Regions from separate parts of the Mesorhizobium sp. M0676 genome, predicted to be linked through region 1. Evidence: riboswitches for the same ligand, from Rfam matches in the RefSeq annotation. Region 1 holds a riboswitch; each other region holds the start of a gene.
What was found. Region 1 has a riboswitch for cobalamin ahead of NKI35_RS21210 (CbtB domain-containing protein). Riboswitches for the same ligand answer to the same signal wherever they lie in the genome.
Positions count from the first base shown of each region.

Region 2: it holds a riboswitch for cobalamin, as region 1 does, so the genes downstream of both, NKI35_RS05280 (aromatic ring-hydroxylating oxygenase subunit alpha) here and NKI35_RS21210 (CbtB domain-containing protein) in region 1, are expected to answer to the same signal.
Region 3: it holds a riboswitch for cobalamin, as region 1 does, so the genes downstream of both, metE (5-methyltetrahydropteroyltriglutamate--homocysteine S-methyltransferase) here and NKI35_RS21210 (CbtB domain-containing protein) in region 1, are expected to answer to the same signal.

Region 1 covers NZ_JAMYPU010000019.1:111,087-121,627, forward strand. Annotated here, with positions in the region: gene NKI35_RS21165 (aminotransferase class V-fold PLP-dependent enzyme) at 1-169, opposite strand, end outside; gene NKI35_RS21170 (LuxR C-terminal-related transcriptional regulator) at 315-980, opposite strand; gene mgtE (magnesium transporter) at 1,247-2,665, shown strand; gene NKI35_RS21180 (MerR family transcriptional regulator) at 2,824-3,210, shown strand; gene NKI35_RS21185 (methyltransferase family protein) at 3,496-4,002, opposite strand; gene NKI35_RS21190 (acetyltransferase domain-containing protein) at 3,999-5,009, opposite strand; gene NKI35_RS21195 (MFS transporter) at 5,242-6,441, shown strand; gene NKI35_RS21200 (aromatic ring-hydroxylating oxygenase subunit alpha) at 6,507-7,604, opposite strand; gene NKI35_RS21205 (gamma-glutamylcyclotransferase) at 7,741-8,433, shown strand; cobalamin riboswitch at 8,501-8,696, shown strand; gene NKI35_RS21210 (CbtB domain-containing protein) at 8,733-8,912, shown strand; gene NKI35_RS21215 (CbtA family protein) at 8,928-9,731, shown strand; gene cobU (bifunctional adenosylcobinamide kinase/adenosylcobinamide-phosphate guanylyltransferase) at 9,724-10,236, shown strand; gene cobO (cob(I)yrinic acid a,c-diamide adenosyltransferase) at 10,238-10,541, shown strand, end outside.
Region 2 covers NZ_JAMYPU010000003.1:285,677-296,217, reverse strand. Annotated here, with positions in the region: gene NKI35_RS05320 (ABC transporter substrate-binding protein) at 1-789, shown strand, start outside; gene NKI35_RS05315 (carbohydrate ABC transporter permease) at 1,039-2,052, shown strand; gene NKI35_RS05310 (carbohydrate ABC transporter permease) at 2,054-3,208, shown strand; gene bglA (beta-galactosidase BglA) at 3,214-4,878, shown strand; gene NKI35_RS05300 (ABC transporter ATP-binding protein) at 4,945-6,057, shown strand; gene NKI35_RS05295 (DUF680 domain-containing protein) at 6,131-6,364, opposite strand; gene NKI35_RS05290 (DUF680 domain-containing protein) at 6,436-6,639, opposite strand; gene NKI35_RS05285 (DUF680 domain-containing protein) at 6,707-6,913, opposite strand; cobalamin riboswitch at 7,413-7,614, shown strand; gene NKI35_RS05280 (aromatic ring-hydroxylating oxygenase subunit alpha) at 7,731-8,978, shown strand; gene NKI35_RS05275 (FAD-binding oxidoreductase) at 9,016-10,116, shown strand; gene NKI35_RS05270 (PqqD family protein) at 10,276-10,541, shown strand, end outside.
Region 3 covers NZ_JAMYPU010000039.1:2,382-12,922, reverse strand. Annotated here, with positions in the region: gene metK (methionine adenosyltransferase) at 1-488, shown strand, start outside; gene NKI35_RS28255 (adenosine kinase) at 597-1,589, shown strand; cobalamin riboswitch at 1,998-2,199, shown strand; gene metE (5-methyltetrahydropteroyltriglutamate--homocysteine S-methyltransferase) at 2,294-4,645, shown strand; gene NKI35_RS28245 (cytochrome-c peroxidase) at 5,084-6,139, opposite strand; gene NKI35_RS28240 (hypothetical protein) at 7,051-7,404, shown strand; gene NKI35_RS28235 (glycosyltransferase family 10 domain-containing protein) at 7,542-8,624, opposite strand; gene NKI35_RS28230 (Ros/MucR family transcriptional regulator) at 9,708-10,181, shown strand; gene NKI35_RS28225 (cold-shock protein) at 10,409-10,541, opposite strand, start outside.

The DNA of each region.
Region 1 (10,541 bases):
CGCGGCCGGTCTCGTTCTTGAACACCGTCTTGATGTCTTCGAACAGCGGTAGCGTGAGATCCGGGAAGGACGCGGCGCGCATGTCCTCCATAGGCAGGTTCATCGCCTGCCGGACCTGTTCGGGAATGTTGGTCGGTCCGGGAATGAAAAGATGGATGAAACCGGCCATGTCGCGAACTCCTCCTGATCCAGCAAAGCGGTGAGGGGAGTTTCGTCTCGACGGCTAATGGCAACAACACCTCAAGGGGTAACATCTTGCCGCGCGCGGGTGGGGGTTGCCTACCCGGGTGACCTACCCGCGGCCAGTCGCTCGCCTACCCCAACGGCTGCTTCTGGGTACGCCTCTCCCGCGCGTAGAGCGCGACTGCCATCGCCCGGTTGCGGACGTCGAGCTTGTCGTAGAGATTCTTTAGGTGGTATTTCACCGTGTTCTCCGAAATCCCGGTGCGCGTCGCGATCTGCAGATTGGTCCAGCCGTCGGACAGCACCGCCAGCAACTCGCGCTCGCGCACGGTGAGCAGTGACAAGGGTGTGTCGTTGACCTTGTTGATGTCGATGTAGGGGATGCAGATGCGGCCATGCGCGACGGCCAGGATGGTCTCGAAGATGATCGCCGGATCGTCGAACTGGAAGCAGTAGCCCTGGGCGCCGAGCCGCACGCACTGCTTCAGGATGCCGATGTCGTGGTCGTTGGAAAACACCGCGATGCGCACGCCGAGCTTGCGGCTGTGAACCTCGGCCAGCACATCGGCGCCGTCCATGTCGGCAAGCTTCCACCCGATGATTGCGACGTCGAATTCGCCTTCCGCTGCCAACTCAAGAAAATGCCTGCCGCTTTGCACGCAGGCCCTGAGCTCGAAGCGCCCGTCGCAGTCCAGCATGTCGCGCAGCGCCGATATGACGAGCGGATTGCGTTCGGCGACGACCACGCGCACGCGCCGTTCCTCGATTGCCTTCTGCGTCTGTGACTTGATCTTCAAGGGCTTCCGGCTGTTCTGGTTCTGGCCTGGGCGGGTCCGGCAGATGGCAGGACCTGCATCATGACAATTCTGCCCCAACCGTGCTCGGGTGCTCTTTCCCCAGCGACATGTGCTGTCGCGCCGCCTGAATCCTGGGCGGCGTCATATCCTGATGAAATCACTCTCGCCCATATGCAGGGCGGGGCGCATTTCGTTTGATATTCCCGTGCGTTGCGCGCTAGACCTGACAGGCACCTTTTCCGAAATTCCCATGGCGGGAGCCGCTGGTGGAACGCCAGGACGACCACACGACCGGCGCCAAAGCCGCTGACGATGCCCACGCCGACATCTATGGCGAGGACGGCGCCGTTCTGTCATCATTCCTCGCCCAGATCGGCGCGGCGATCGCCGATCGCGATACGCTGACGCTGAAGCGCGAAGTCGACGACCTGCACCAGTCGGAACTTGGCGATCTGCTGGAGGCCCTGCACCCCGAACAGCGTCGCGCCCTTGTCGAACTGCTCGGCGCCGACTTCGACTTCTCGTCGCTGACCGAGGTCGACGAGGCGATCCGCCGCGATATCGTCGACAATATGCCCAATGAGCAAATTGCCCAGGGCATGCAGGACCTCGATTCCGACGACGCGGTCTACATTCTCGAAGACCTTGAAAAGGAAGACCAGGACGAGATCCTGTCGCAGCTGCCGTTCACCGAGCGGATTAGGCTGCGCCGCTCGCTCGACTACCCGGAAGAGACCGCCGGTCGCCGCATGCAGACCGAATTTGTCGCTGTGCCGCCGTTCTGGACCATAGGCCAGACCATCGACTACATGCGCGAAGACAAGAACCTGCCCGAGCGCTTCAGCCAGATCTTCGTCATCGATCCAAGCTTCAAGTTGCTCGGCGCCATCGACCTCGACCAGATCCTGCGCACCAAGCGCACGACCAAGGTCGGAGACGTGATGCACGAGACGAGGCACGCCATTCCGGCCACCATGGACCAGGAAGAGGCGGCGCGGGACTTCGAGCAATACGATCTTCTGTCCGCCGCCGTCGTCGACGAGAACGAGCGGCTGGTCGGCGTGCTCACCATCGACGACGTCGTCGACGTCATCCAGCAGGAGGCCGAGGAAGATCTGCTGCGCATGGGCGGCGTCGGCGACGAAGAGTTGTCCGACAGCATTCTTTCGACCTCGCGCTCGCGCGTTCCCTGGCTGCTGGTCAACCTGTTGACGGCGTTCCTGGCGGCTTCGGTGATCGGCCTGTTCGACCGCACCATCGAGCATATTGTAGCACTGGCCGTGCTGATGCCGATCGTGGCCGGCATGGGCGGCAATGCCGGTTCGCAGACCATGACCGTCACGGTGCGCGCGCTGGCGACCAGGGATCTCGACATCTACAATGCCGGCCGCATCATCCGCCGCGAAATGGGCGTGGGTTCCATCAACGGCATCATCTTCGCCGTGCTGATCGGCATCGTCGCGGCCGTCTGGTTCCGCGATGCCAATCTGGGCGGCATCATAGCGGCGGCGATGATCATCAACATGTTCGTGGCAGCCCTTGCCGGTATCCTGATCCCGCTATTGCTCGACCGGTTCAAGATCGACCCGGCGGTGGCGTCGGCGGTTTTCGTCACTACGGTCACCGACGTCGTTGGCTTCTTTGCCTTCCTCGGGCTGGCCACCTGGTGGTTCGCTATCCCTTGAGAAAGAGGCGTTGCGGGTTCAATTGACTTTTACGTAAATGTGGTGCGAGGCTTGCGCGGGGTTCCATGCCGAGTCCGGCTTGGAACGGGGTTGATCGGAATGCGTTGGAAATCCCGGGCGACCGGGCGTTTTCCGATGTTCCGACATTTGGAGCAAAGATGCGGGAATATTATTCGATCACCGAACTGACCCGCGAATTCGACGTGTCGACGCGGACGCTGCGCTTCTACGAGGATGAGGGGCTGGTGCAACCCGTGCGGCGGGGCCGCACAAGGCTGTTTCGTCCGTCGGACCGGCATCTGATCCGCCAGATCATGCGCGGGAAAAGGCTCGGCTTCTCGATCAACGAGATCCGCGAAATCATCCAGATGTACAAGGAACCGCCAGGCGAGGTCGGTCAACTCAAGCTGATGATCAAGCGCATCGAGGAGAAGCGCGAGGATCTCAGGCAGAAGCGCCGCGATCTCGAGGAGACGCTGGCGGAGCTCGACCAGGCCGAGGAGTCATGTGTTGAGCGGCTGGTGGAGCTGGGGGTTAATACCTGAGCGGACTCATCGCGCGTTGAGCGGCGATCGCTACAGAACTTCGTCATTCTAGGGCGGAGCAGGAGCGAAGCTCCGTCGCGGAGACCCTAGAATCCATTCCGTGACATTGGCCGTGGAGTGCAGCGGTGCAGAATTCTGGACCGTGGCAACTGCTGTACGTCGCGGCATGGATCCTCGGGTCTGCGCTGCGCCGCTACGCTTCTTGCTTCGCCCGTGGATGACGAAGAGATGGGCGTTTCGGCTAGTCGCCAAGGCATGCGAACCCTGCCAGCGATCACACCCGCCTCAAATCCAGCGCCTGACCCGCTTCGCATAGTCGCGGTACTTCTTGCCGAATTTGGCGAACAGCACCTTCTCCTCGCTCTCGATGGCGACCTTCTGCGTTGCAAATGCCGCGATCAAAGCCAGCGGCAGGAACCATACGATCCCCGAGACGAAGGCAACGCCGATCAAAAGCAGCGTGTTGGCCAGATACATCGGGTTGCGCGTGACGCCGAACGGGCCAGACGTCACCAGATGCTCCGGCACGCCATTGGGGTTCATCGTCGTTTTGGCCCGGATCATGGTGCGGATAGCGGTGAACCAGAGGGCTGCAACGGCAAACAGCACCACAAAGCCGGCGGCAAACAAAAGGTCGCCCAAGAGGTCGCCGATCCAGGGCAGCGGATAGAACAGGCCGAGCACGATGCTGATGGCGATGGCGGCGATGTAGATCACCGGCGGCCACGGGATCAGCCGTGGTCTCGATAGATCGGGTTTTGCCAGCCGGGGTTTTGCCAGCTTGTCAGTCATTGTTGCCCTCCCTGCGTCATCGGACTCTCCTCCGTCCTGGCGGTGCAGATGCCGGCGAGTTCACCGAGATGCGCTTTGAACTCCGGGGTCTGGTCACCATTGTAAAGCCGGTCGAATGCCGCTTCGCTTTGCAGCGTGTCCAGCATGCACACACAATAGCTGGTGCAGAACTCCGTGTCGCGCTGCTGTTCGCAGGATACCTGGCATTCCTTGAGGAAGACCACTTCCCGTGTCTCGACCGGCGCCGGCGCGATCTGCGAGAACAGCCAGACGCACCCGAACAGCAGCGGCTGGTGGATCAGGTAGAAAGCCAGGCTGTGGCGGCCGATGAAGGTGAGCGGCCTGGTCCAGCTTCCCGATGCCAGCGTGGCCAGCCGCGCCAGCAGGCCGGTGGTGGACGCAAACTTTGCCGCGGCGATGCCGAGAAGCACGGCGCCGAACCAGGGAAACAGCGGCACGTAATCGTTGGAGCGCGGGTTGATCGCCGACAGGCCGACCCACCACAGCGCCGGATGATCGAAGGCTTCGGATCGGAAATAGATCGGCCCGGCGATCACCACCGCCGCCACGACAAGCGTCAGCAAGTACGGCAGCCGCAAGAACAAAAGGCCGAGCAGGCTGGCCAGCGCGATCTGATGCAGGATGCCGAAGAAGATGAAGCTGTCCGGCGTGATGAAGTACGTGACCGCCGATATGGCGGCGGCCGCGACGGCGACCATGGCAAAACGTTTCCAGAAGCCGGTCCAGCGGATCTGCCTGCCATGAGCGAGAAACAGGCTGACGCCGACCAGGAACAGGAAGGTCGAGGCGATGCAGCGCGCATAGATCTTCCACCAGCCGACGGCGGTGAGGCCGGGGTCGGTGTAGTGGAAATTTTCGAGATCCCAGGTGAAGTGGTAGCTCGCCATGGCGATCAGCGCGATACCGCGTACGACATCGATGGCGACGATACGCTTCGGTTGATCTCGCTTCAGTTGATCTCCAGAGGGTGCGGTATGGATGCTCATGGTCTCGCGATCTGATTCAGCCCCAAAGACGACTATCACGGTTGCACCGGACAAAAGAAGGCCGCCCCCTACGCTCCGGGTCGCGCCGTGCGGCTGCATCGGGCGGCGCTTTAGGCCAGAGCCGGAAAGCCTTTGGCCGAATTCGCTTTTTGCCGGGAAGGGGTCGGTTTCCTGTTACCGGCGGAGGAAGCGCCAGCGCAGATTTGGGCTGCGAGTCTGATTTGGGGATCAAATGTCCACCCATGTGCGCCATCCGATCTGGCTTCCGGCCCTGCGTCCGGCGGATGCCCGCACCTTTGCCTCGCTCTATGCGGTCGAATCCTTCGCCCGCGCCACGGTATCGAGCGTCATCCCGATCCAGGCCTATGAGATTCTGCACAACGAGCAGATCGTCTCGATCCTATACACCATCGTGGCGCTGCTCGGCCTGTCGGTGACCTTGTTCATGCCGATGCTGATCCGCAGGTTTGCCCGGCGCTGGGTCTATACCGCCGGCGCCTGCCTGCTGGCGATGGGCTCGCTGTTCTTCGTCACCCACACGCTTGCCGGGCAACTGGCAGGCATGCTGTGCCGCGTCATGGGGGCGAGCGCGCTGTCGATCACGCTCAACCTCTACATCATGGATCACATCCGCAAGACCGATTTCATGCAGGCCGAATCGCTGCGCATGGCGTGGTCGATGCTTGCCTGGACCGGCGGGCCGACACTCGGCATCTTCCTCTACACACGCTACGGCATCTATGCCGCGCATGGCGCGGTGGCGGTGTTTGCGTTGGCCTTGCTGGCGCTGTTCTGGACCTACAGGCTGGGCGACAACCAGTCGATCCGGCCTGGCAAGACGCGGCCGGCCAATCCGCTGGCCAATATCGGCCGCTTCGTAGCACAACCCAGGCTCAGGCTGGCCTGGCTGATCGCCTTCGGCCGCTCCTGCTTCTGGACGACGTTCTTCGTCTATGGGCCGCTGTTCATGGTGATTACCGGCGAGGGCGAGCTTGCCGGCGGCCTGCTGGTTTCGGCCGGCAATGCGCTGTTGTTCATGGCGATCTTCTGGGGCAAGGCTGGAAAACGCTTCGGCGGCCGGCGCACCATGACCTTCGCCTATTTCGCGATGTCGGCGACGCTGCTTGCGGCGGGCGCGGTCGGCACTACCGCGCCGCTGCTTACGGGCTTTTTCCTGCTCTGCGGCGCCTTCTTCACCATCGCGCTCGATGCACTGGGCTCGACCGCCTTCATGCGCTCGGTGCGGTCCTATGAGCGGGCGCAGATGGCCGCGGTCTACCGCACCTATCTCGACTTTTCCGAGCTGACGCCGCCGCTGGTCTATTCGGTGGTGCTGGCGTTTTTCGGCCTCGGCTCGGTGTTCGTGACGCTGGGCATTCTGGCCGCGGTTTGCGGCTTTATCACCTGGCGCTATCTGCCGAAGTCGCTTTGATCAGGAGGCCGCATGCCGCTCGCGCACCCACTTGTGGAAGCGATGCAGATCATACTCCTCCGGCATCAGCACGCCGGCCGCGTGACGCATCGAGCGCAGGCCTTTCTGTTGACCTCGCAGATCGCGGCATCCTCCTCCAGCACCTGGGTACCGAAGGCGACGACATTGTCGATGTCGGTCTCGGCGAGCGCCTCGGGCGCGAACAGCCATTCGGCGGTGAGTTCGGTCTGTTCGGGACCGAGCGGCATCAGTCGCACCGTCCTGACATAATCGACATGGCCGACGATGAACATCGAGGGCAGGCTGGTGGCATAGGTCTGTCCGGCCGCACGCTCGGCTGGCGTCAGGCCCGGTAAGACCGGGCCATGGGCATGTCCGTCGCGCGACCAGGTCTCGGCGCCGGCGCGCAGGCCACCCGAAAACTCCGGCGCGTCATTGTCGGCATGGCGGACCCAGTCGGGGTCGTCGTGCCGGCTCATCAGGCCGCGGCCGTATATCGGCACCAGCCGAGACAGGTCCTTGTGGACGCCCGGGCAATGCAGGCACTCGTTGAAGTTCTCCCAGAAGATCTTCCAGTTGCAGTTCATCACCTTGCGCAGGACATGCCCTGATACCAGCGGTTCCAGCGGCCAGTTGGCGAGGTCGCCGGATGCGGGATCGAAGGAGGTCCCGGCGGAGCCGGCCGCAGCCTGCTGAAGGTTCACAAAGACAAAGCCGCGCCACACCGACAGCGCCACCCGGTAGAGCGGATGATCTGCCTTGTCGAAACCATCTGGCAGCGATTTCGAGGGAACGCGCACGAGATCGCCGCGCAGCGAGTAGGACCAGGCATGGTAAGGGCAAGTGATGAGCCGCGCTTTCAGCCGGCCCTCGCTTTCCTGGCAAAGCTGCGAGCCGCGATGCCGGCAGGTGTTGTGGAAGGCGCGCAACTCGCCGGTCTCGTCCCGCAGAATGACGATTTCCTGCGTGCCGACGCGGAATGTCCTGAACGCCAGCGGCTGGGCGAGGTCGGCCTCGCGGCAGACGAGCAGCCAGCTTTTGTGCCAGATGGCGTCGAGATCGCGCTGGTAAGCCTCGCTATCCCAATAGGCCGACGACGGTAGCGTCGGTTCGGCCCGGCTCAGGCCGTTATAGGGGTCGCGCTCGCTCGGGCTGGGATGCATGGCTGGCTTCCTATGAAGCGTCAGCCGACACCCCGGCAAATCGTTTGTCAATCAGAGTGCCGCATTGCCGGTTGCAGGCGCGGCGCATAATCATGTCGTGGACATGGGACATTCGGAAATTGGGGGGATTCGGAAAGTGGCCGCACGACAGATGTCGCTTACGCCGGAGCTGGTCGCGCGCTGCTGGCGCGAGATCAGGGACCCCGGGCCGGATCCGGACGCGATGCATCTCGATGAAGCCGACTATGACGCGCTGCTGGATGAATTGCAGGTCGAACTCCCGGACAGCGAACCGCTATGGCTGTTCGGCTATGGATCGCTGATCTGGAAACCGGAAATAGATTATGTCGAGGACCGCGTTGCCTTGGCGCGCGGCTGGCATCGGTCCTTTTGCATGAACATGACGCGCTGGCGCGGCACCAAGGACAGCCCCGGCTTGATGATGGCGCTGGACCGTGGCGGACAATGCAAGGGCGTCGCCTTCCGGCTGACCGACAGTAACCGGCGCGGGCAGTTGGGCCGGCTTTTCCGGCGCGAAATCACGCTGAAGCCGACAAGCTACCGGCCGCGCATGCTGAAGCTTGCAAGCGAGGCCGGACCGCTCAGGGCATTGGCCTTCGTCATCAACCGCAACGGCCTGACCTATTCCGGCCCGCTCGACGAGGGCAAGGTCGTCGAAAGGCTGGCCACGTCCTGCGGGCACTGGGGGTCGGGCGCCGACTATCTCTACAACACGGTGAAAAACCTTGAAGAGCGCGGCATTCATGATCGCCATCTGTGGCGGCTGCAGCGGCTGGTTGCCGAACGGATCACCGCGTTGAACCCGTAACGCCGCATGGCGCATTCGCGCTGTTGGCCGGCGGAATTTGGTTTGCCGGATGCGGCCGTTTCAGCCTATAGTCATGCATGTCGTCGGTTCCGTTAGGGACCAAGAGGGAATGCGGTGAGGGCTGACTTGTTGCCCAATGCCGTGGCTGCCCCCGCAACTGTGTGCGGTAGTCCTCTCCAAGCCACTGGGGATTTTTTCTTCGGGAAGGTGGGGAAGGGCGCTGATCCGCGAGCCAGGAGACCTGCCGGCGACAGGGAACTGACTTCGATGCCCTCGGGTGGAGGGCGAAAGGACAAGATATGAATTCCGCTTCCGTCTCCCTCGGCGCTTCCGTCTCCTCGCAGTCGCGCTTCATGCAGCTCGTGCTTAGCGCGTTTCTGGGGATTTTCGTCGTCGGCGTTGTCGGTTTCTCGCACATCGATGCGGTCCACAATGCGGCGCACGACTATCGCCATTCGATGGCGTTTCCCTGCCACTGACGAGGATCTGACATCATGAACCTGTTTCGCAACGTCGTGTTCATCGCGGCGATCGCAGGGCTCGTGGCCGGTGTCGCTCTCGCCTGCATGCAGGCCTACGCCACCGTGCCGCTGATCCTCAAGGCGGAGGTCTACGAAAAGGCTGGTGGCGGCCACGAGCATCAGCATGCCGCGGTGCCCGCCGCCAACGCTACGGACACCAATGCCATGAGCACCGCCGCGCCGGCGGAAAATGCGGTGAGCAGCGCAACACCGGCTGAAGCAGCCGCGCCGGCGGAGGACGAAGGCTGGGCGCCGGCCGACGGCTTCGAGCGCTTCGCCTTCAGTGTCGTCGCCAATATCGTCACCGGCATCGGCTTCGCGGTGGTCCTGGTGGCGGTTTCCGAGTTCGCCGGTGGCATCGGCAGCTGGCGCCAGGGCGTGTTCTGGGGTCTGGCCGGCTTTGCCGTTTTCACGCTGGCGCCGGGACTCGGCCTGCCGCCGGAACTGCCGGCAATGCCGGCGGCCGATCTCATGCAGCGCCAGATCTGGTGGTGGGCAACGGTGATGGCAACGGCGATCGGTCTTGCCCTTATCACCTTCCGCACGTCGGCGCCCCTGACCGTGCTCGCCGTCGTCCTGATCGTCGCCCCGCATATTGTCGGCGCGCCGCAGCCTGACAGTTTTGTAACGCCGATCCCGGAGGGCCTGCATCATCAGTTCGTGGTGGCGGTGACGCTGACCAATCTGGTGTTCTGGGTGGTGCTCGGCGCGGTTGTCGGCATAGTGCGCGCGCGCTTCACCGGCACCGCGACCAGCCTGCGCGACACCTTTGCCTGATCGCAGTTTGACCTTCATCATCGGCGGTGCGCGCTCCGGCAAGAGCGTGCATGCCGAAAGTTTGGCGACGGCGTTGCCGCCGCCATGGGCTTATATCGCCACCGCGCAAGCCTATGACGGCGAAATGCGCGAGCGCATCGCGCAGCACCGCTCGCGCCGCGGCGAGGGATGGGCGACCATCGATGCCCCGCTTGATCTTGCAGGTGCGATCGAGGCATTGCCGGACAACCAGCCGGTGCTTGTCGACTGCCTGACGCTGTGGCTGACCAATCATATGCTGGCCGATCATGATCTGGAGGGGGAGTGCCGGCGGCTGGCCGATGTGCTTTCGCGGCCGCGCGGACCGTGGTTCGTGGTCTCCAACGAAGTCGGACAAGGCATTGTGCCCGACAATGCGCTGGCACGCCGGTTCCGCGATGCCGCCGGCCGGCTCAACCAGCAGATCGCGGTCGTAGCTGATATGGTGCTTCTGATGGTGGCGGGGCTGCCGCTCAAGGTGAAATGAGATGACCGATATCGACACAAAAGACGAAGAGCGCCATCGCGCCAAGATGGCCAAGCGCAAGGCGGTGCAGGACGCCGAGGTCGCGGAAAAGACGGTCGAGAAGGGGCTGCTGATCGTCAACACCGGACCCGGCAAGGGCAAGACCACGGCTGCCTTCGGGCTGGCGCTGCGCATGCTCGGCTATGGCAAGCGCGTCGGAATGGTCCAGTTCATCAAGGGCAAATGGCACACCGGCGAGAAGGATGCCTTCGCGGCGTTTGGCGACCGCGTCGTCTGGCACACGATGGGCGAGGGTTTCACCTGGG
Region 2 (10,541 bases), on a different contig from region 1:
CAGGAAGAGCTCGCCGACCTCGAGAAGAAGATCATCGCCGACGGCGGCACGCCGTGGTGCATCGGCCTCGGCTCAGGCGGCGCTACCGGCTGGCCGGCGACCGACTGGGTCGAAGACATCATGCTGCGCACCCAGGCGCCCGACGTGTATGACAAGTGGGTAAAGAACGAGATCCCGTTCAACGATCCGGCGGTGGTCAACGCCATCGACATTTTCGGCAAGATCGCGACCGACGACAAGATGGTCGACGGCGGGGCCAAGGCGGTTGCCGCGACCGACTTCCGCGACAGCCCGAAGGGCCTCTTCTCGGTGCCGCCGAAATGCTACCTGCACCATCAGGCATCGTTCATCCCGACCTTCTTCCCGGAAGGCACAAAGGTTGGACAGGACGCCGACTTCTTCTACTTCCCGCCCTATGCATCCAAGCCCGAGCTGGGCACGCCTGTGCTCGGCGCCGGCACGCTGGCCATGATCACCAAGGATTCGAAGGGTGCACGCGCGTTCATCGAATTCCTGAAAATGCCGCTGGCACATGAAATCTGGATGGCCCAGGGCGGCTTCGTCACGCCGCTCAAGTCGGTCAACAAGGATGCCTATGCCAGCGACGCGCTGAAGAAGCAGGGCGATATCCTCGCCAATGCCTCGACCTTCCGCTTCGACGGTTCGGACCTGATGCCGGGCAAGATCGGCGCCGGCGCCTTCTGGACCGGCATGATCGATCTGGTCGGCGGCAAGTCGGCGCAGGATGTCGCCACCGACATCCAGAAGAGCTGGGACGCTATCAAGTAGTCAGCTGGCAAGCAGTCAGCTGGCAAGCAGTCAGCTGGCAAGTAACCACTGCCAAGTAATCAGCCGCTTTGGCGGCAAATCAGGACTTCCTCCACAGACTGGGTCCGGGCCGCTATGGCCCGGATCCGACCGGCGCCTTACGCCGGACCGATTTGCGTTCGTTCGTTTCAGAATAACTTAAATCGGCGCAGAGCCACATCGCCAGGGCTGTTCAAGGCCCGGCCGATCATGCGCAGGGAAGAGGGACCCATGGCTGCTCAGATCTTATCGGCCATTTTTGTCATCATCATCGGCGTCGGCGGCTGCGTCGCCTATTTCTGGGGCGCCAACAAGCTGGTCGACCTGATATTCCCGTCGCGCGGCGTGGCCGGGGCTGCGGCCATCGACAATCTGCGCCGGCAAGGACTGGTCCGTCCGTGGCTGTTCGTCGGCCCGGCGATGATCATCCTCACCGTCTACCTGATCTATCCGGTGGTGGCGACGCTCTGGCTGTCCTTCCTCGACCGCGGCGGCCAGCATTTTGTCGGCTTCGCCAACTATGAATGGGCGTTCGGCGACCGCGAGTTCCGCAACTCGATCCTGAATAACATCATCTGGCTGGCGGTGGTGCCCGCCGCCTGCACCTTTCTAGGGTTGATAATCGCCGTGCTCACGGACAAGATCTGGTGGGGCACAATCGCCAAGAGCCTGATCTTCCTGCCGCTGGCGATCTCCTTCGTCGGCGCCAGCGTGATCTGGAAATTCATCTACGAATATCGCGGCGAGGGCCAGACGCAGATCGGCCTGCTCAACGCCATCATCCAGTATTTCGGCGGCCAGCCGCAGGTCTGGATATCGCTGCCGTTCTGGAACAATTTCTTCCTGATGATCATCCTGATCTGGATCCAGACCGGCTTTGCCATGGTCATCCTGTCTTCGGCGTTGCGCGGCATCCCCGAAGAGACGCTTGAAGCCGCGGTCATCGACGGCGCCAATCCGTTCCAGATCTTCTGGAAGATCATGGTGCCGCAGATCTGGGGCACCATCGCCGTGGTCTGGACGACGATCACCATCCTGGTGCTGAAAGTGTTCGACATCGTGCTGACCATGACCAACGGCCAATGGAACAGCCAGGTGCTGGCCAATCTGATGTTCGACTGGATGTTCCGCGGCGGCGGCGATTTCGGCCGCGGCGCCACCATCGCCATCATCATCATGATCGCGGTCATCCCGATCATGGTCTGGAACATCCGCCAGGCGAACAAAGAGACGGGAGGACATTGAGATGGCCGTCGCGACCGGAAAGTCCTTTGCCAGCCGCTTCGGCGTCCACATCGCCGTGCTTGTCTTCGTCGCCGTCTGGACCGTGCCGACGCTCGGCATCCTGGTCTCGTCGCTGCGCGACAAGGACCAGATCATCGCCTCGGGCTGGTGGAACTCGTTCTCCAGCTCCAGCCAGACTGAAGCCGGCCGCCTGCCGCCGGCCTCGGCGCAGGTCGAGAAGGACGGCAAGTTCGTGCTTGCCGGCAATATCTTCGGCGACGGTGCTGCGCGCAACATCAGCGCCTTCGGCGTCAAGTCGGCGGCACCGACGCAATATCCGGCCGGCACCACTGCCGATCTCGGCGACGGCGTGACCTTGCAGCTCAATGCCGACGGAACGTTCGTCATGAGTTCGCCCAAGGCTTTCGAAGGCGACCGTGGCCAGCGCGTCTATTACGCCTCGTCGGCGCCACCGAAATTCACCACCGACAATTACAAGACCGTGCTGTTTTCGGAGGGCATCGGCCGCTCGTTCATAAACTCGCTGACCGTCACCATCCCGGCGACGGTCATCCCGATCCTGATCGCCGCCTTCGCCGCCTATGCATTGGCGTGGATGCGTTTTCCCGGCCGCGCCTTGCTGATCGCCACAATCATCGGCCTGCTGGTCGTGCCGCTGCAGATGTCCTTGATCCCGCTTTTGAAGATCTACAACGGCGTCGGCATCTTCTTCGGTGTGCCGTCGAAAACCTATCTCGGCATCTGGCTGGCGCATACCGGCTTTGGCCTGCCCTTCGCCATCTATCTCCTGCGCAGCTATATTGCCGGCCTGCCGCGCGAGATCATGGAATCGGCGCGCATAGATGGCGCCAGCGATTTCGAAATCTTCGTCAAGATCGTGCTGCCGCTGTCCTTCCCGGTGCTGGCGTCCTTTGCAATCTTCCAGTTCCTGTGGGTGTGGAACGATTTGTTGGTGGCAATGGTTTTCCTAGGTACCGAAGGGGACCAGATCGTGCTGACCGCGAAACTCAACGCGCTGCTCGGCTCGCGCGGCGGCGACTGGGAAATCCTGACGACATCGGCCTTCGTCACCATTATCGTGCCGCTGATCGTGTTCTTCTCGCTGCAGCGCTATTTCGTCCGCGGGCTGCTGGCCGGCTCGGTCAAAGGAGGTTGAGACTTATGCAAGCCGCTTTGAAGGCGACCTCGAAGCCCGATCTCGCCGTCGATCGCGACTGGTGGCGGGGCGCGGTGATCTACCAGATCTATCCGCGCTCCTATCAGGACTCCAATGGCGACGGCATCGGCGACCTCAAGGGCATCATCCGCAGGCTGCCCTACATCGCCTCGCTCGGCGTCGACGCCATCTGGATTTCGCCCTTCTTCAAGTCGCCGATGAAGGATTTCGGCTACGACGTCTCGGACTATTGCGACGTCGACCCGATGTTCGGGACGCTCGCCGATTTCGACGCGCTGGTTGCGGAAGCCCATCACCTCGGCCTCAAGGTGATGATCGACGAGGTGCTGTCGCACACCGCCGACAACCATCCATGGTTCAAGGAGAGCCGCGCCAGCCGTAGCAATCCCAAGGCCGACTGGTATGTCTGGGCCGACGCCAGGCCGGACGGCACGCCGCCCAACAACTGGCTGTCGATCTTCGGCGGCTCGGCCTGGCAGTGGGACACCAGCCGCCAGCAATATTATCTGCATAATTTCCTGTCCGAGCAGCCGGACCTCAACTTCCACAATCTGGAAGTCCAGGACGCGCTGCTCGACGTCACCCGCTTCTGGCTGGAGCGCGGCGTCGACGGCTTCCGCCTCGACACCATCAATTTCTACTTCCACAGCCAGGGGCTGGAGAACAATCCGCCGCTGCCGCCCGAAGAGCGCAACGACCAGACAGCACCTGCGGTCAATCCCTACAACTACCAGCACCATATCTACGACAAGAGCCGGCCGGAAAACCTTGCCTTCCTCGAACGGTTCCGGGCGCTGCTCGACGAATATCCGGCGGCCGCCGCGGTCGGCGAAGTCGGCGATTCGCAGCGTGGGCTGGAAGTGGTCGCCGCCTACACCGCCGGCGGCAAACGCGTCCACATGTGCTATTCCTTCGATTTCCTGGCGCCGGAAAAGATCAGCGCCGCCAAGGTGCGCCAGGTGCTGGAAGCCTTCGGCAAGGTCGCCAGCGACGGCTGGTCGTGCTGGGCCTTTTCCAACCACGACGTGATGCGTCCGGCCTCGCGCTGGGCCGCCGACGAGGCCGACCCGGCCGCCTATCTGAAGGTTATCTCGGCGCTGCTGATGTCGCTGCGCGGTTCGGTCTGCCTCTATCAGGGAGAGGAGCTTGGGCTGGGCGAAGCCGAGTTGCAGTTCGAGGATCTGCAGGACCCCTACGGCATTCGCTTCTGGCCCGAATTCAAGGGCCGCGACGGCTGCCGCACGCCGATGGTGTGGGATGCAACCGCCAGCAATGCCGGCTTTTCGACGGCCAAGCCCTGGCTGCCGGTGCCGGGCAAGCACTTGTCGCAAGCGGTCAATGTTCAGCAGGGCGACGCGGCCTCGCTGCTCGAGCACTACCGGCGCTTTCTCGGTTTCCGCCGCCAGCATCCGGCCCTGGCCAAAGGCGACATCGAGTTCATCGAAAGCGAGGGCGACACCGTCGCCTTCACCCGCCGTGAGGGCAATGAGCAGATCGTCTGCGTCTTCAATCTGGCCAGCAAGCCGGCCGAGGTCGATCTCGGTGGTCAGGCGCTGCTGCCATTGGCCGGGCACGGTTTTTCGGGACAATCCGGCACAGGTTCCATCCGCCTCGGCGGCTACGGCGCCTGGTTCGGGCGCATCGACTGAGTTTTTGACGAAACTGGATTTTTTGAGGAAATCCAGGTTCTCTAGGGAAATCACTGGGAGGAAATTATGGCCGATGTCACGCTGAGACAGGTGAAGAAATCATACGGCAATCTGCACATTCTCCACGGCATCGACCTCGACATAAAGTCGGGCGAGTTCATCGTCTTCGTCGGCCCGTCGGGTTGCGGCAAGTCGACCTTGCTGCGGTCCATCGCCGGGCTTGAGGAGATCACCTCCGGCGAGCTGAAGATCGCCGGCGAGGTGGTGAACGACGTGCCGCCTTCCAAGCGCGGCATTGCCATGGTGTTCCAGTCCTATGCGCTCTATCCGCACATGACCGTCTACGACAACATGGCCTTCTCGATGAAGATCGGCAAGGAAAGCAAGGCCGAGATCGACAAGCGGGTGCGGCAGGCCGCCGAAATCCTGCAGCTGACCAAATATCTCGACCGCCTGCCCAAGGCGATGTCGGGCGGCCAGCGCCAGCGTGTCGCCATCGGTCGCGCCATCGTGCGCAATCCGAAAGTGTTCCTGTTCGACGAGCCGCTGTCGAATCTCGACGCGGCGCTGCGCGTCGCGACCCGCATCGAGATCGCCAAGCTCAAGGAATCGATGCCTGCCACGACCATGATCTACGTCACCCACGATCAGGTCGAAGCGATGACGCTCGCCGACCGCATCGTCGTGCTGAAGGACGGCCATATCGAGCAGGTCGGCACGCCGATGGACCTCTACAAGAAGCCCGGCAATCTGTTCGTTGCCCAGTTCATCGGCTCGCCGGCCATGAACATCCTGCCGGCGACAATCGACAGGACGGGCAACCCGACAATCGTCAGCCATGTCGGCGGCCGCAAGGCAACGGTGCCGATCGCAACGCCGGCGTCAGCAAAGGGTGCGGCAGTCAGCTTCGGCGTGCGGCCGGAGGATCTGTCGGCCGCCACCGGCGCGGAATATCTTTTCGAGGGCGTGGTGGACTATGTCGAGCAACTCGGCGAGGTGCAGCTTGTCTATGTCGATATCGGCCGCGCCGACCTGCCGTTGGTGACCAAGCTGCCCGGCAATGTCGAGGTCAAGCGCGGGGCAAAGCTGCGACTGACCGCGGATGCCGGGGACCTGCACATCTTCGACGCCGATGGGCACTCCTTCTCGCTCAAGCCGGTGGAAGTGAAGGCGGCTTGAGATAGCTGCGTCGTACAGGCATGAAAAAAGAGCGGCGGGCCAGGCCCGCCGCTCTTTTTTTAAGCTTCGGCTGTTAGTTGTTGCCGAACCGATCCCTGTCGCTGCTCTGAGGAACGAACTTCTGTTGGTCGTTCGACGAGTTCAGCAGCTTGTAGACCGCCGAGTTGGTGCCGGTCGACGAAGTGCGGGTGGTGTCGACGGCAGCGGCCGGCTGGTTGGCGCCATTGGAGCCATAATTGTCGCTGCCGGCAAAGGCAGCGCTCGAAACAGCCAGAACGGCTGCGGTGGCAAGAACGATCTTCTTCATTTTAGTCTCCTGAATTTTTCTGATGCCGCCAGCTGCAGCGGATAAGCCCGCCACGTGCTGGAAACCGGCTTTTAGCGGCCGAAAAGGTTACGGTCGGCACCGTGGGCAGGCGCCTGCTCGGCTGGAGCCGACTTCTCAACCGAAGCCGTATGGCCACTATCGGTCGACGTAATCGCAGGCTGGTTGGCGCCGTTCGAACCGTAGTTGTCGCTGCCGGCGAAAGCGCTGCCGGAGATGGCCAAAACGGCGGCGGCAGCAAGGATGATCTTTTTCATTTCAAACACTCCTGAATTTTTTGAGATCCCAAGAAGGGCGGGATAGCTGCCCTTCTTTTGGTCGGGATCAGCGATTGCCGTAGAGGTCGCGGTCGGCGCCCTGAACGACAGGCTGCTTGTCAGCGTGCGCCGGCTTCTGAATGGAAGCCGTATACGAGCTGTCCACCGAGACGGCTGGCTGGTTCGCACCATTGGAACCGTAATTGTCGCTACCGGCGAAGGCGCTGCCGGTGATCGCCAAAACGGCTGCGGCAGTGAGGATGATCTTTTTCATTTTTAGTACTCCAGTTTGACTGTCCGTTTAGCGGCGTGTCTTGGGAGGAATTCGCGTCGTTCGGACAGCCCCGATGTGGGAAAGCCATAGGCTGGTTTCCAATCACGAAGTTGTTCCGTGTGGACCACGGTCCTGCACCTTGAAATTGTGCCAGGAAGTTCCTTCATGGCTGTTTACTGTATTGTTTTCAGTTGCTTATGTCGAACCGAGTGGTTCGCTCCGGTGTCGGTTTCCGGACCGTCGTTCACACCGTCCTGCACGCATTGTCAACAGAAACGAACCGTTCGGTTCGATTAGAGATTGCTAATAGTAACTTCTCGATACCGTTGAGCCCTTTTTGCCCCCGATCGGAACTGGATCCGCAGCGATTCGAAACGGCGATGATAGCGCCGCAAGACAGGATCTCAGCCCTTCGGTGGTCGGCGGGGCGTATGCCGCGCGTGTCGCGCCGCATGGATATGATGTCGCTTTCATTCCGACGTCGCGATCGCTGCCGTGATTAGATGATCGCATCTCAGGTGCCGCTTCGTGACGACGCAGCGGAGAATTGGGAAGCCGGTCAGAATCCGGCGCTGCCCCCGCAACGGTGGTGGAGTTGAAGTCGCAACGGGAGACCACTGGGCAGCAGCCTGGGAAGGTGTCGCGATGGTCCGCAAGGACAACTCCAGAGCCCGGAAACCAGCCCGAGATGCCTAGACTCGACTGATCGCGGTGGGCGGTCAAGAGGTGGATAGTGCATGTCCGGCGCCGCGCCGGCCTGCGTCCGATCCTTCCTCCATCACCACCAAGTTCAGTCCTTAACCACGAGGACAGAACTATGGATACGCGCAACGACATGCTGAGGCTCCTGAACGGCCGCAAGCAAGGCTTTTCGCTGGAACAGCCCTTCTACACCGACCCGGACTATTTCAAGCTCGACATGGAGCTCATCTGGTATCGCGACTGGCTGTTCATCGGCCATGATTGCGAACTGCCGAAGCCCGGCAGCTATATCACCGTGCAGATCGGCGATTATCCGGTGGTGCTGGTCCGCGACCAGAAGGGCAACATCAACGCCTTTCACAATTCCTGCCGCCATCGCGGCAGCCGTGTCTGCAACACTGAGAAGGGCATGGCGGCAAAGCTTGTCTGCCCCTATCACCAGTGGACCTACGAGCTTGACGGCCGGCTGCTGTTTGCCCGCCAGATGGCCGAAGGCTTCGACAAGAGCCAGTTCGGCCTGAAGCCCGTCGCCTGCGAGAGCGTCGGCGGCTACATCTTCATCTGCCTGGCAAAAGAACCTGCCGACTTTGCGCCGATGCGCGCCATGATAGAGCCCTACCTCAAGCCGCACCGGCTGAATGAAGCCAAGGTCGCCTTCGAGAGCACCATCATCGAGAAGGGCAACTGGAAGCTGGTCTGGGAAAACAACCGCGAATGCTATCACTGCGCCGGCAATCATCCGGAGCTCTGCAAGACATTCCCCGAAGCGCCGACGGTGACCGGCGTGCAGGGCGCCGACAGCGATCCGGAGATGCTGGCGCACTGGGCGAAATGCGAGGCGGCGGGCCTGCCGAGCAAGTTCCGCATCGATCCGGCCGGGCAATACCGCGCCACCCGCGCGCCGCTGCTGCGCGATGCCGTCAGCTACACGATGTCGGGAAAGCGCGCGGTGACGAAGAACCTGTCCGACACTGTTGCCGCCGACCGCATCGGCACCTTAATGCACTATCACTATCCGACGACCTGGAACCACATCCTGATCGACCATGCGGTCACCTTCCGGGTGCTGCCGATCAGCGCCACCGAAACCGCGGTGACGACCAAGTGGCTGGTGCACAAGGATGCGGTCGAGGGCGTCGACTACAACCTTGAAGAACTGACCCATGTCTGGACCGAGACCAACGACCAGGACCGCCGCATCGTCGAGGAGAACGCCTTCGGCATCCTGTCCCCGGCCTATGAGCCCGGCCCCTATTCGGAGCTGCATGAGGGCGGCGTGATCCAGTTCGTCGAATGGTACGCGGCCTTCATCGGCCCGCGCCTTGCCGAAGGCGGCCGGCCGGCGCTGCGCAGCGTCGCGTGAGCTGGAGCAGGCGAAGAGGGACCAGAGGATGAATGCGATGACGGATCTTGGGCTCTATCGCCATCTCGACCAGATGGCGCCGTGGAACGATAGGCTGCAGGTGCTGGAAGTGATCGGCGTCAGCGACGAGGCGCCTGACGTCAAGACCTTCACCTTCCGCTCCGACAACCAGACCTGGTTCCGCTACAAGCCGGGCCAGTTCCTGACGCTGGAACTGCCGACACCGGACGGGCCGCTGATGCGCACCTATACGCTGTCGTCGTCGCCGTCGCGGCCGTTTTCGATCGCGGTGACGGTCAAGGCGCAGGCCGGCAGCATCGGCACGCGCTGGATGTTCGACCATCTGGCACCCGGCTCGCACGTCAAGGCCTACGGACCGGCCGGCGACTTCTCGTTGCACAGCCACCCGGCGGCCAAATACCTGTTCATCTCGGCTGGCTCCGGCGTGACGCCGATGATGTCGATGCTGCGCTGGCTGAACGACTGCGCGCCATGGACCGATGTCGGTTTCGTCAACTGCGCGCGGCGTGCCGAAGAGATCATCTTCCGCAAGGAACTCGAACTGCTCGGCGGCCATATGCCCGGCCTGTCGCTCGGCTTCATGATCGAGGAACGTTCCAGCCGCGAAGGCTGGTACGGCCATATGGGCCGCATCGATGCGATCCGGCTGCCCTTGCTGGCTCCGGATTTCCGCGAGCGCGAAATCTTCTGCTGCGGTCCCGATCCGTTCATGCGCGCCGTGCGCGGCATGCTGGATGCCGCCGGCTTCGACATGACGAAATACCATCAGGAGAGCTTTGCCGCGCCTGTGGTGGAGGAAATTCCGGCGCCGTTTGCCTCCCCGGTCGAGGACGGCATCGCTGCACCTGTCGAAGCCGTGACGCCGATCCGCTTCTCGCTTTCGGAGGTCGACGCCGGCTGCGTCGCCGGCCAGACCGTGCTGCAGACAGCGCGCAGCTCGGGCGTGCGGATTCCCGCCGCCTGCGAGTTCGGCCTGTGCGGCACCTGCAAGGTGAAGAAGGTCTCCGGCGAAGTCGAGATGAGCCACAATGGCGGCATCCTCGACCACGAGATCGATGACGGTTTTATCCTTGCCTGCTGCTCGAAACCATTGTCGGCGCTCGAAATCGAGGCTTGAGCCGGTCGACTTCGCCGCAACGGTCGCCGACGCAGGCGGTGTTCGCGGGTCTTTGTCTTGCCAAGCATAGGCCGAGTGATTTAGACGCACTTAGGAAGGGCTGGCAGACCGTGAAACCGGCGCATCCCTTCATGGGCGCATGGAACGGGGGACAGAGCGATGCAACAGCGGGTCTACGCGGTCGCAAGCAAGGACATCGTTTTCGAATCATTCGATGGCGAAGCCGTCGTTCTCGATCTTTCGAACGGTAAGTATTTCGGCTTTTCCGATTCCGGCAGCCGGGTCTGGCAGGCTTTGTCGTCCGGCGTCGCCACTGAAGCGCTGGTCGGAGCTGCCGCGGCCGCCGCAAAAATAAGCCTGGCCGACCTCGAAAGCTTCGTTGCCCGACTGCTCGATTTCGGGTTGCTTGCGCCAGCCGAAACACC
Region 3 (10,541 bases), on a different contig from region 1:
CGACGGGGCGGTTCGTAGTCGGCGGGCCGCGTGGCGACTGCGGTCTCACTGGACGCAAGATCATCGTCGATTCCTATGGCGGGATGGGTCGTCATGGCGGCGGCGCCTTCTCGGGCAAGGACCCGTCCAAGGTTGACCGCTCGGCTGCCTATGCAGCCCGCTATGTCGCAAAGAACATCGTCGCTAGCGGACTTGCGGACGTGTGCGAGGTGCAGCTTGCTTACGCAATCGGCGTGGCCAGTCCGGTTTCCGTCATGGTCAACACGTTCGGGACAGCCAGGGTTGAGGAAAGCAGGATCGAGCGCCTCATTCTTGAGTTGTTCGATCTCAGACCGAAAGGCATTATCAAGATGCTTGATCTCTTACGCCCTATATATCGCAATACAGCGACCTATGGCCATTTCGGCCGTGAAGAGCCTGATTTCACCTGGGAGAAGACAGACAGGGCGGACGAATTGCGTCGCGAGGCAGGACTCGCCGCCCCGTGAGAGCCGCCGGCGAACGGATTGGCAAGCGGAAAGCCCATTTCCACCGGGCAGACCCGCGCCTGGCAGGCGTGGCGAGAAGCCGGCTCGGGTTTTTTGGCGGAGACATTGATGCCGGATTATGACGTGCTTTGCATCGGCAATGCCATTGTCGACATCATCGCCCAGTGCGACGAGGCATTCCTCGAGATCAACGGCATCATCAAGGGCGCGATGAACCTGATCGACACGCGCCGCGCCGAACTGCTCTACAGCCGCATGGGCCCGGCGATCGAGGCCTCCGGCGGCAGTGCCGGCAACACGGCGGCCGGCGTAGCCAGCTTCGGCGGACGCGCCGCCTTCTTCGGCAAGGTCTCCAACGATGCGCTGGGCGAAATCTATGCGCACGATATCCATGCACAGGGTGTCGCCTTCGACACCAGGCCGCTCAAGGGCGAGCCGCCGACGGCGCGCTCTATGATCTTCGTCACGCCCGACGGCGAGCGCTCGATGAACACCTATCTCGGCGCCTGCGTCGAGCTTGGCCCTGAGGATGTCGAGGCCGACAAGGCATCCGGCGCCAAGGTTACCTATTTCGAGGGCTATTTGTGGGATCCGCCGCGCGCCAAGGAGGCGATCCGGCAGACGGCGAAGCTCGCACACGAGGCCGGACGCGAAGTGTCGATGACGTTGTCGGATTCGTTCTGCGTCGACCGCTACCGGGACGAGTTCCTCGAGCTGATGCGCTCGGGCACTGTCGACATCGTCTTTGCCAACAGCCACGAGATCAAGTCGCTCTACCAGACAAAATCCTTCGACGAGGCGCTGGCTCAGATCCGCAAGGACTGCAAGATTGCCGCCGTCACCCGTTCCGCAAAAGGCTCGGTGATCGTGCGCGGCGACGAGACCGTGGTCATCGAGGCGACCGCCATCAAGGAGTTGGTCGACACCACCGGCGCCGGCGACCTCTACGCCGCCGGTTTCCTGCATGGCTACACGCAGGGCCGCAACCTCAAGACCTGCGGCGACCTTGGCTCGCTGGCGGCCGGCCTGGTGATCCAGCAGATCGGCCCAAGGCCAAGGCAGAATTTGCGCCGCGAGGCGGAAGGGGCTGGGTTGCTGTAGATGCGCCGGCAACTAACCAGCCGCCCTACTGACGCGATGACCGCAGTGGCGGAACTGTGTCAAAGCTCGCTGATAGCGACAGCCACTCGCTTCGGAGAACTGACCCATGCTGCTGCCGTGAAGCTCGCTGGAGGAGCGGTGCAAGGCGTGCTTGCCATGACGGCATTCACCGTCATCCAGATCGTCACCAGCATTTTCCAGAAGCTCAGCTTGGGGAAGGCCAGTAAGGTTCCTGAGGTAACGGAGAACTCGCGGCGTCCGTCGGACTTGACTTGCGATCACGTCCCACGATGCCGAATGCGGGCAGCAGACTGAATATTTCACAATGCTAGACAAAGGCGTAAAAGCGCGATCACATAGCGACATAAACATTTCGTTATGCGTCATTGACAAAAGAGCGAACTGCTGTGATTGTCTGCGTGTCGTGGTTCTCGCGTGCGGCGCTGCCGCAGCGGAGCTAAGAGGGAAGCCGGTGCGATGCCGGCGCTGCCCCCGCAACTGTTAGCGGCGAGCCAACCCCAGTCACGTCACTGAGGCGAATACCCTCAGGAAGACGGGTAGAGGCTATGACCCCGCGAGCCAGGAGACCTGCCACGCGAATTACGTCCACGGGCGGGGTGTCTCGGTGGCCGCTGCAACCCGGCGTTGATGCCGGCCTGCTAGCGCCTTCCTTGTCACCGACGCCCCAATCATCGGGGTATGACATGACTGTCTCTCAGCAAATTCCTGTAGCAACGCTCGGCGTGCCGCGCTTCGGTCGTCGGCGAGAACTGAAATTCGCGCTTGAAAGCTACTGGTCCGGAACATCGTCCGCTGGCGACCTTCTCACGACGTCGAAGGCGCTCCGTGCCGCTAGCTGGGAAGAGCAGCGCGATCGCGGCGTGTCGAAAATCCCGTCGAACGACTTCTCGCTTTACGACCATGTGCTCGACACCGCAGCCATGGTCGGGGCCGTTCCATCCCGTTACGGCTGGAATAGCGGCGAGGTCCCACTTGACATCTACTTCGCAATGGCGCGCGGCAACCAGGGTCAGACGGAGGATTGTGGACACGCTGGTTACCAGGTGGAGGCTCATGGACCTGGTGTAACCGCGATGGAAATGACCAAGTGGTTTGACACCAACTACCACTACATTGTGCCGGAACTCGATGATGATCAGACGTTCGCCCTCTCGTCATCGAAGCCGGTCGATTACTTCCTCGAGGCTAAAGCTCTCGGCATTCACACACGCCCAGTCATCCTTGGACCCATCACCTTCCTCAAGCTGGCGAAATCGCCTGCCGAGGGGTTCGGTCCCATCGCGCTCCTACCGCGGCTGCTGCCGGTTTACGAGCAGCTTCTGGAGAGGCTGAAGCTGTCGGGAGCCGACTGGGTGCAGATCGATGAGCCAGCGCTTGTCCTCGATCTGAACCCGAACGAACGAGCTGCGTTCGAATTCGCCTATGGCCAGCTGTCGAAAGCCGCGCCCGAGCTGAAGATCATGCTGGCTACGTATTTCGGGTCGCTGGGAGACAATCTCGAAACCGCGATTTCTCTGCCCCTGGCCGGCCTGCATATTGATCTCGTGCGCGCTCCCGAGCAGCTGGAAACGGTGGCTCGGCTCGCTCCGAAGGATCTGGTGCTCTCGGTTGGCTTGATCGATGGCCGCAACGTCTGGCGTGCGAACCTGCCCGCCATTCTCGACCGCATCAAACCGATCGTCGCCGGCTGGCCCTTGGACCGCGTCGAGATCGCGCCTTCTTGCTCGATGCTGCATGTGCCGATTGATCTGCGCATGGAGACGGAACTCGACGCGGACATCAGGTCGTGGCTCGCCTTCGCGGCCCAGAAGACCGACGAGCTGGTCTTGCTGGCCCGGGCCCTGTCCCAAGGCAGGGATGCGGTGGCAGGCGCGTTGAAAGCGTCTGCCGAGGCTGCCGCCACGCGCGTGACATCCACGAGGATCCATGACCCGCTTGTTCAGGGGCGGATCGCTAGCATTGAGGACAGCGCGAAGCGACGAGAGAGCGCTTTTGGCGAGCGCTCCAGAGTCCAGGCCGGCTCACTCGGGCTGCCGCCGTTCCCGACGACGACCATCGGGTCCTTCCCGCAGACGCCGCAGGTACGCAAGGCGCGGGCCGCTCATGCGAAGGGCCAGCTGAGCTATGTCGACTATGAGACGTTCCTGAAGAAGGAGATCGAGGCTGCAATTCGCTGGCAGGAAGAGATCGGGCTGGACGTGCTGGTGCATGGTGAGTTCGAGCGAAACGACATGGTACAGCATTTCGGCGAGCAGTTGTCCGGCTTCGCGCTCACCCAGCATGCCTGGGTACAAAGCTATGGGTCGCGCTACGTGCGTCCCCCCATCATTTTCGGCGACGTATCGAGGCGCAATCCGATGACAGTGCGCTGGTGGCAATTCGCCCAGTCGCTTACGGAAAAGCCCGTGAAGGGAATGCTCACAGGCCCAGTCACCATTCTCAACTGGTCTTTTGTTCGCGACGACGTACCCCGCTCCGAAGCCTGCCGCCAGATCGCGCTCGCCATCCGCGACGAAGTGACGGATCTCGAAAGATCCGGCGCAAGGATGGTCCAGATCGATGAGGCCGCGTTTCGCGAAGGATTGCCACTGCGCCAATCTGACTGGAAAGTCTATCTCGACTGGGCTGTCGAATGTTTCCGGATCGCTTCAACGGGTGTAAAGGACGCGACTCAAATTCATACCCACATGTGCTATTCGGAGTTCAACGAGATCATTCACGCGATCGCTGGAATGGATGCGGATGTCATTTCGATTGAGACGTCGCGCTCGAAGATGGAACTGTTGGACGCCTTCACGAGCTCCAAATATCCGAACGAAATCGGTCCTGGCGTCTATGATATTCACTCACCACGCGTCCCGGAAGTCGGCGAGATTTCGGACTTAGTCATGCTTGCCCGCGAGCGACTGTCCGACGGCCAACTGTGGATAAACCCGGACTGTGGCCTCAAAACACGCAAATGGGAGGAGGTCCGCCCTGCCCTCATTAACATGGTCGCTGCAGCACGCGCGCTCCGGCAGAAAGTGCAGGCGTGAGGCTTCTCTTCCTCACCGTGTGGGGAGTTGCCGGCTGGCGGATGTCGGCCGGGAATATGCCAAACCGATCACACTCTTGGAAATGAGCCACTCGGCGCAAATGTGCAATTTCCCTACGGCACGTGTCTTAATCCCGCAGAAATATAAATGTGGCACTACGCTATAATATCGGTTCCTTGGGGACATACAGGCCCCGCGCCTCGAACAAATCGGACACGCGTCGTTTCTCAAAGTAGACTGCTTGGCGCGTTCGCTCAGGCAGCGACAATATATGGTGCTGCGTCTGTCCGCCCCCAGTTGATCGCGCAGACTACGGGCGAGGTGGCAGGTTTCGGGTATCGCTAGCGTCCCGCCAATTCGGAGATGGACGTCGCAATTCGTGTCGCCAAGTAAAAATCGCCAATCATTTTCGATTGCGAGTCCGCAGCCAGTTGGCCCTTATTTTCCTGAGATCTGCGTTACAGGCCGGGGCGTTGTCGCCGTTTCTGAGGGTAAGATGGGATAGGCGACGTCAGGTGCCTCTCCGGTCAGCGAGTTGAGGAAGGCAACAAGCAGGTCAACTTCTTCGTCCGCCAGTACTACGCCGAGCTGGGTGGTCCCCATAATGGCGACGGCCTGTTTCAGATCCCAAACCTTGCCCGAATGAAAGTATGGCGCGGTGAGTGCAACGTTGCGCAGCGGCGCCACGCGGAAGACATAGGAATCGTCGGCTGCATTGGTGACCTCAAATCGGCCCTTGTCTTTGTCCGGCAGGACTTCGGCGCTGGGCCGTTCCATGAGGCCGAATGGGTAATAGGCTTGCCCACCAACGTTGATGCCGGCATGGCAGGACGAGCAGCCTTTGTCCATGAAAAGCACCAGGCCCTGTTTCTGTTCGGAAGTCATGGCAACCTCATCACCATTCAGGAAGCTGTCGAACGGGGCAGGTGTGACGAGTGTCGCCTCGAAGGCTTCGATCGCCTTGGCGAAGTTGTCGAAGGTGACCCGATCGGCTTCAGCCGGAAAAGCTGCATCGAACCACTCGACATATTGCGGCATGGACTTGAGAGTGGCGATGAGTTGGCCCGGTGTATTGGCCATTTCGATCCCGGCTTGGACCGGTCCCTTCGCCTGAGCCTTCAGGTCTTCGGCACGACCATCCCAGAACTGGGCGATGTTGAAGACAGCGTTCAGTACAGTCGGCGCGTTGCGCTGTCCCTTCTGCCAACCATGGCCAATCGAGGTTTCGTGATTGTCGTCGCCGCCGGTGGCCAGGTTGTGGCATGAATTGCACGACAAGACGCCTGACGCCGAGACGCGTGGATCGAAGAACAGTGCCTTGCCGAGAGCGATCTTTTCCGGGGTGATCGGGTTGTTGGCGACTGTCGGCGTGGTGGATGGCAAAGCCGTGAAGGTGGCCAATGCCGTATCTCTGAGGTCGGTGGGGATCGAATCCGCAGCAAAGGCGGTGGGTGCCAGCAAGGTGACAGCCATCGTACTGAATAGGATTTTCATAATTGGTCTTCCTGCGTCGTCCACGCAGCCATTATGCGATCTACGGCTCATGAACGCCCTGAGCTAGATCAGCTTGAGGGAGAGGACGGGGTCTCACACCTGTTTTCGCAGCTGAGCTGGGACCCTCTTGGAAGCGATCGCTCTTCTCGATTGGACTTCAGGGAGGAGGAGTATCCCTGGTTGGCAACCGGTTTTATGCATCAAAGCACGCCCTGAGGGCGGCTTCGTAGATTCGGTCACTGCGATCTTCCAGCCAAGGTTGAGAAAGTCGACAGCATCCGCAAGACTGGCAATCTCTTGCACGATGTGCGCTGCACGCCTTGCGAAAAGTGAGCTTCTGAAACGTCAGGGTTCTTTCGTTCCTCCTGACCTGCTGATTGCGTGAATCGGCCTTGTCGACACCCGCCGACTACACATTGTGATGTCACCAGCGATGGCGGTTTCAATACCTAAGCAGCGACGGTCTATGCGACAGTATGGAGGTCGTAGCGGAATAGCCGTTCTGCCTTCATCGATCGTCACACCGGCATATAGCTCCGCTTCTACGAACATCCCATCACGCGAGGATGGCGCGGCGCTTGAGCAGGTCCACCCGCTGCAACTGCCTCACACCTTGATCCACAGATCCTAGGCGATGACCATGTTGTCGTCATCATTTGACGGGCGCGCGGCATTGGCTCATAAGCGAGCCACCGCAAACTGTGCGGTTGCCAGTGCGTAATGAAGTGAATTGGAATGATCTTCGGTTTGGGAAACACGCACGTCCGACGCAGCTTGCGTTGACAGAGGCGGTTTTAGGCGCAATAGCACCTCCGCTGGCCTATTTTGTGGAGTTCAATTGTGGTTCGGCCAGAGGCGCGGGGCGCCGGACCGGCCCCTTGTAAACCTAATCAAAGAGAGAGAGATCCTGGATGGAAGAAATCTTACCGCGCATCGCCACTGGTGCCGGCATCGGCCCGGCTGTCGCAGAGAAGGCCGTTGGGTTAATGCTGGGTTTCCTGCGGAGCCACGCGGCCGACGGTCCCGGCGCGCGCATGATCGAGGCCATTCCGGGAGCTTCGGAATTAGTAGCGAAGTATCATGGCGACGACCCAGAGGGTGGCGGCCTTATGGGGCTCGGGCAGCAATTGATGAGTGAGGGTCTCAGCATGGCAAAGATCGCCGCCCTCGCCAACGAGACGATCGCCTGCGCCAAGGAACATGCCGGCGACGAACTCGTGGACGAGGTCCTCAATTCCGTTCCTGGCCTTCCCCAGTTCGTCTGATTAGCGGCAGCCGGGGGCGCATGACCTTGTGCGCCCGTGCCGGCCCGTTTGCGCAGCAGGCATTCTCCGCCGGGCGTTCCGCACCGATCTCGTGAGACCACCAACCGCCGGGCACGCGGAGCGAGCGTTGGAGTACTTCATTCGTCTATCGAAAAATCAACTTCAGGCGATTCGATGTGTATAATTTCTGGCGGTAAGGGTTTATCCTGAACGCTTTCGATGAAGCCCGCGAGATAGGCAAACGTATTGTATTTCTCGAGGACTAGCCGCTTCGCCTCTCTTATTGCGCCGCGACGTTCCTTCCAGAGGTCTGAGTTGATAATTTCTTGAATTTTTTGGATTACGTTCTTGTCCTCTGGGTCAATCAGAACCATAGAGTCCGAAGGGAAGAACCTCGTGATTGCCGGGCTGCCGTAATAGATCGGCATTGTTTCAGCGACGAAGCAGTCCATAAGCTTCTCTGTAAAATAGTAATCAGCACGAGTATTCTCGAACGCTATACTGTAGCGATAAGGTGCGAGTGCGTTCCATTTATCTCCAATCAGCCGAAAACCTCGGCCGAACAGGTCAAAATCGAGCTCCTTTCTTAGCCGTTCCAGAAACGCCAGCCGATACCGATGTCCTTTAAGCAGGGCGATGTTACTGGTAATCCATGATAGCCGAAGTGGCTTATCCATGACTTCGCTGACCAGAAGTTGGTCATATGTCTTGTTTACAGACCAAGACCGAGTGATCGGTGGAGACAAAACGAATCGGCGAGCTGCATTCTGCCGAGCAACCAGCTCTGCGTCAGACGTCAGGACGATAGTATTTTTCCCCTGCCCTTCATGAAATGCACGATGAGCTTTCGTCGGCGGTTCGCCGATTGCAAAAATTGTCCTGTTGGGGCTCGCCTCGATATCAACAGGGAGCCCAAAAAGAGAAGCAGAGTTAAAGACAATATGCCAATCGGGCACGAAGGATGTCGTGCGTACAAAAGCGACATTGTTCCAGATTCCACTGCCCTTTGGAGTGAGGTGGTGGATTGCATCATCCAAAACGCCCCAAGAATCTAGACATGTAGCAACAATGGGCGCCGGGCGTTCCGTCAACAATTTGGCCGACAAAGCAGTTCCACTCCCTTCACTCGTGAAGGTACTCAATCGCCATTCAGGATTGCGGTAACATCGGGCAGCATAAACCTTCAGGGACCTGCTGTCGAGGCAATTGTCGCTTTGCACTTGACCAGGTTCTTCCTCGCTTCGTGTGGTGATTAGGCCGGCTGAGTGGCAGCATGCGTGCCTAAGGAGTTCGCAGCCGGCGCTGCCTAATGGTACGTTTGATCGTCTTCAGGCGGTTGATCAGCCCTTCCGCCTCGGCCGTTCTCCACGGCAGTTCAATGGCATCGCGAACGGAGTCAACGTCACGGCGTAGGACCAGACCGAAACGCGTGATGGCGATGAGCCGGGTGACGCCAAGTCGATCGAAGTGCCGAGCTTGCCCAACTCACAGGCCCCGCAAAATGCCGCGGAGGGGCAAGGCAAGCCTGCGCATAGTGGCAAACTCATGTCATCCCTGCTTCAGGACGTCGACCTTTCTGGCCTGGTTGATCGTCAGCACATACGGAGGCTTCATGCAGAGGGCCTCGGCGACTACCGGCGAGATCACACGGCCGGTCGCGGCATTCTGTATGAGGACGCGTCGCTGGCTGGTTGATGCGTATGATTGATGCAGGCGGCTCACTGTCCTTGCCCGGCCTCTCGGCGCGGCGCCAACTTGCGAGAAGCCGCTCCAGATTCGAGAAGCTGCCGGTCGCCGCGCTGTTTGATATCGTGGAACAGGTGTCATCCGCAGCCATTGCCGCCTCTCCAGGACCGGCTAAGAAACGCCTCGAAATACATTGATGTCCTAGGTTTATCAGCGGCGGTTCCCAGCCCCTTTGCAAGAGCGGCTCACCGGCGATGAACTTACATCACTTTGGCCATTGCCAATGAACGTTTGTTCCATCGTCCCTGAAGCCCACCATCAACCGACCACTATCGCTCGATTTCACAGTCCAAAGAAGCAAAGCGAGACAAAAACAGCGCGCTTAGCCTCGAGGCTACTAGCGACTTCGGCGCTAAGTTAGAGCGGCACGCGCCACGCACCTCGGCAGGGTCGCCAACAACGAGTGGCTCAGCGGTCACGCCGCGAAATATGGCGCATCGATGTCGCTTCTGGACGAGCATTGGCAATAACGCAGTCAGAGACATTGTTGCTTTCAGCGGCAACCGGCCCTATGAAGCGACGCTTCGCTGACTATGTTTCACCGCCTGGAGAGTTTCATGACAGAAGAAGCCGGAAAAAACGTCGACACCCTCATTGAGCTTGCCGCCGATGTCGTGTCGGCCTACGTGTCCAACAATCCGATCCCGGTGGGGGATCTCCCTGCCCTCATCGGCCAAGTGCATGCGGCTCTGAGAGCGACGGCCGGAGGTATCTCTGCACAAGAGCCGGTTGCCCTTACGCCTGCAGTCCCGATCAGGAAGTCGGTGACACCGGACTACATCATCTCCCTTGAAGACGGGAAGAAATTCAAATCTTTAAAGCGCCATCTGTCGACCCACTATGGGCTGACGCCGGGTGAATATCGGGCCAAATGGGGCCTGCCGGTGGATTATCCCATGGTGGCGCCGAACTACGCCGCGAAGCGTTCGTCACTGGCGAAAACGATGGGGCTCGGCCGCAAACCGAAAGCGCCGAGAGAGCCGGAAGCGCCGGTGCCGACGAAGCGAACTCGCAAGAAGGTCGCGGCTTGATTGCGGCAATTGAAATTCCTTCTGCAGCGTTGCAGCCGTCGGCTTAATCTGGGCGTCGCATAAAAAAGGCGGGGCCGACCCCGCCTTCCTTTCCAACAACTTGTTTCATGAGGAATTCGCGACCCATGCAGCAATCTGCTGCCCTCACTTTTTGCTCGTCCCTATCGAGCGGCAGTGAGCACTTCCGGGCCTACACGCCCACTCTTGCGACTTCGCAGGAGAAAATTTCAACCAGCTTTGCTCAGGCTGCCAGCTGAGGACTTGCCAGTGCGGCGGTCCTGCTCGATCTCATAGTTGATCTTCTGGCCGTCAGCGAGGGTCGAGAGGCCCGCGCGTTCGACAGCGGAAATGTGGACGAAA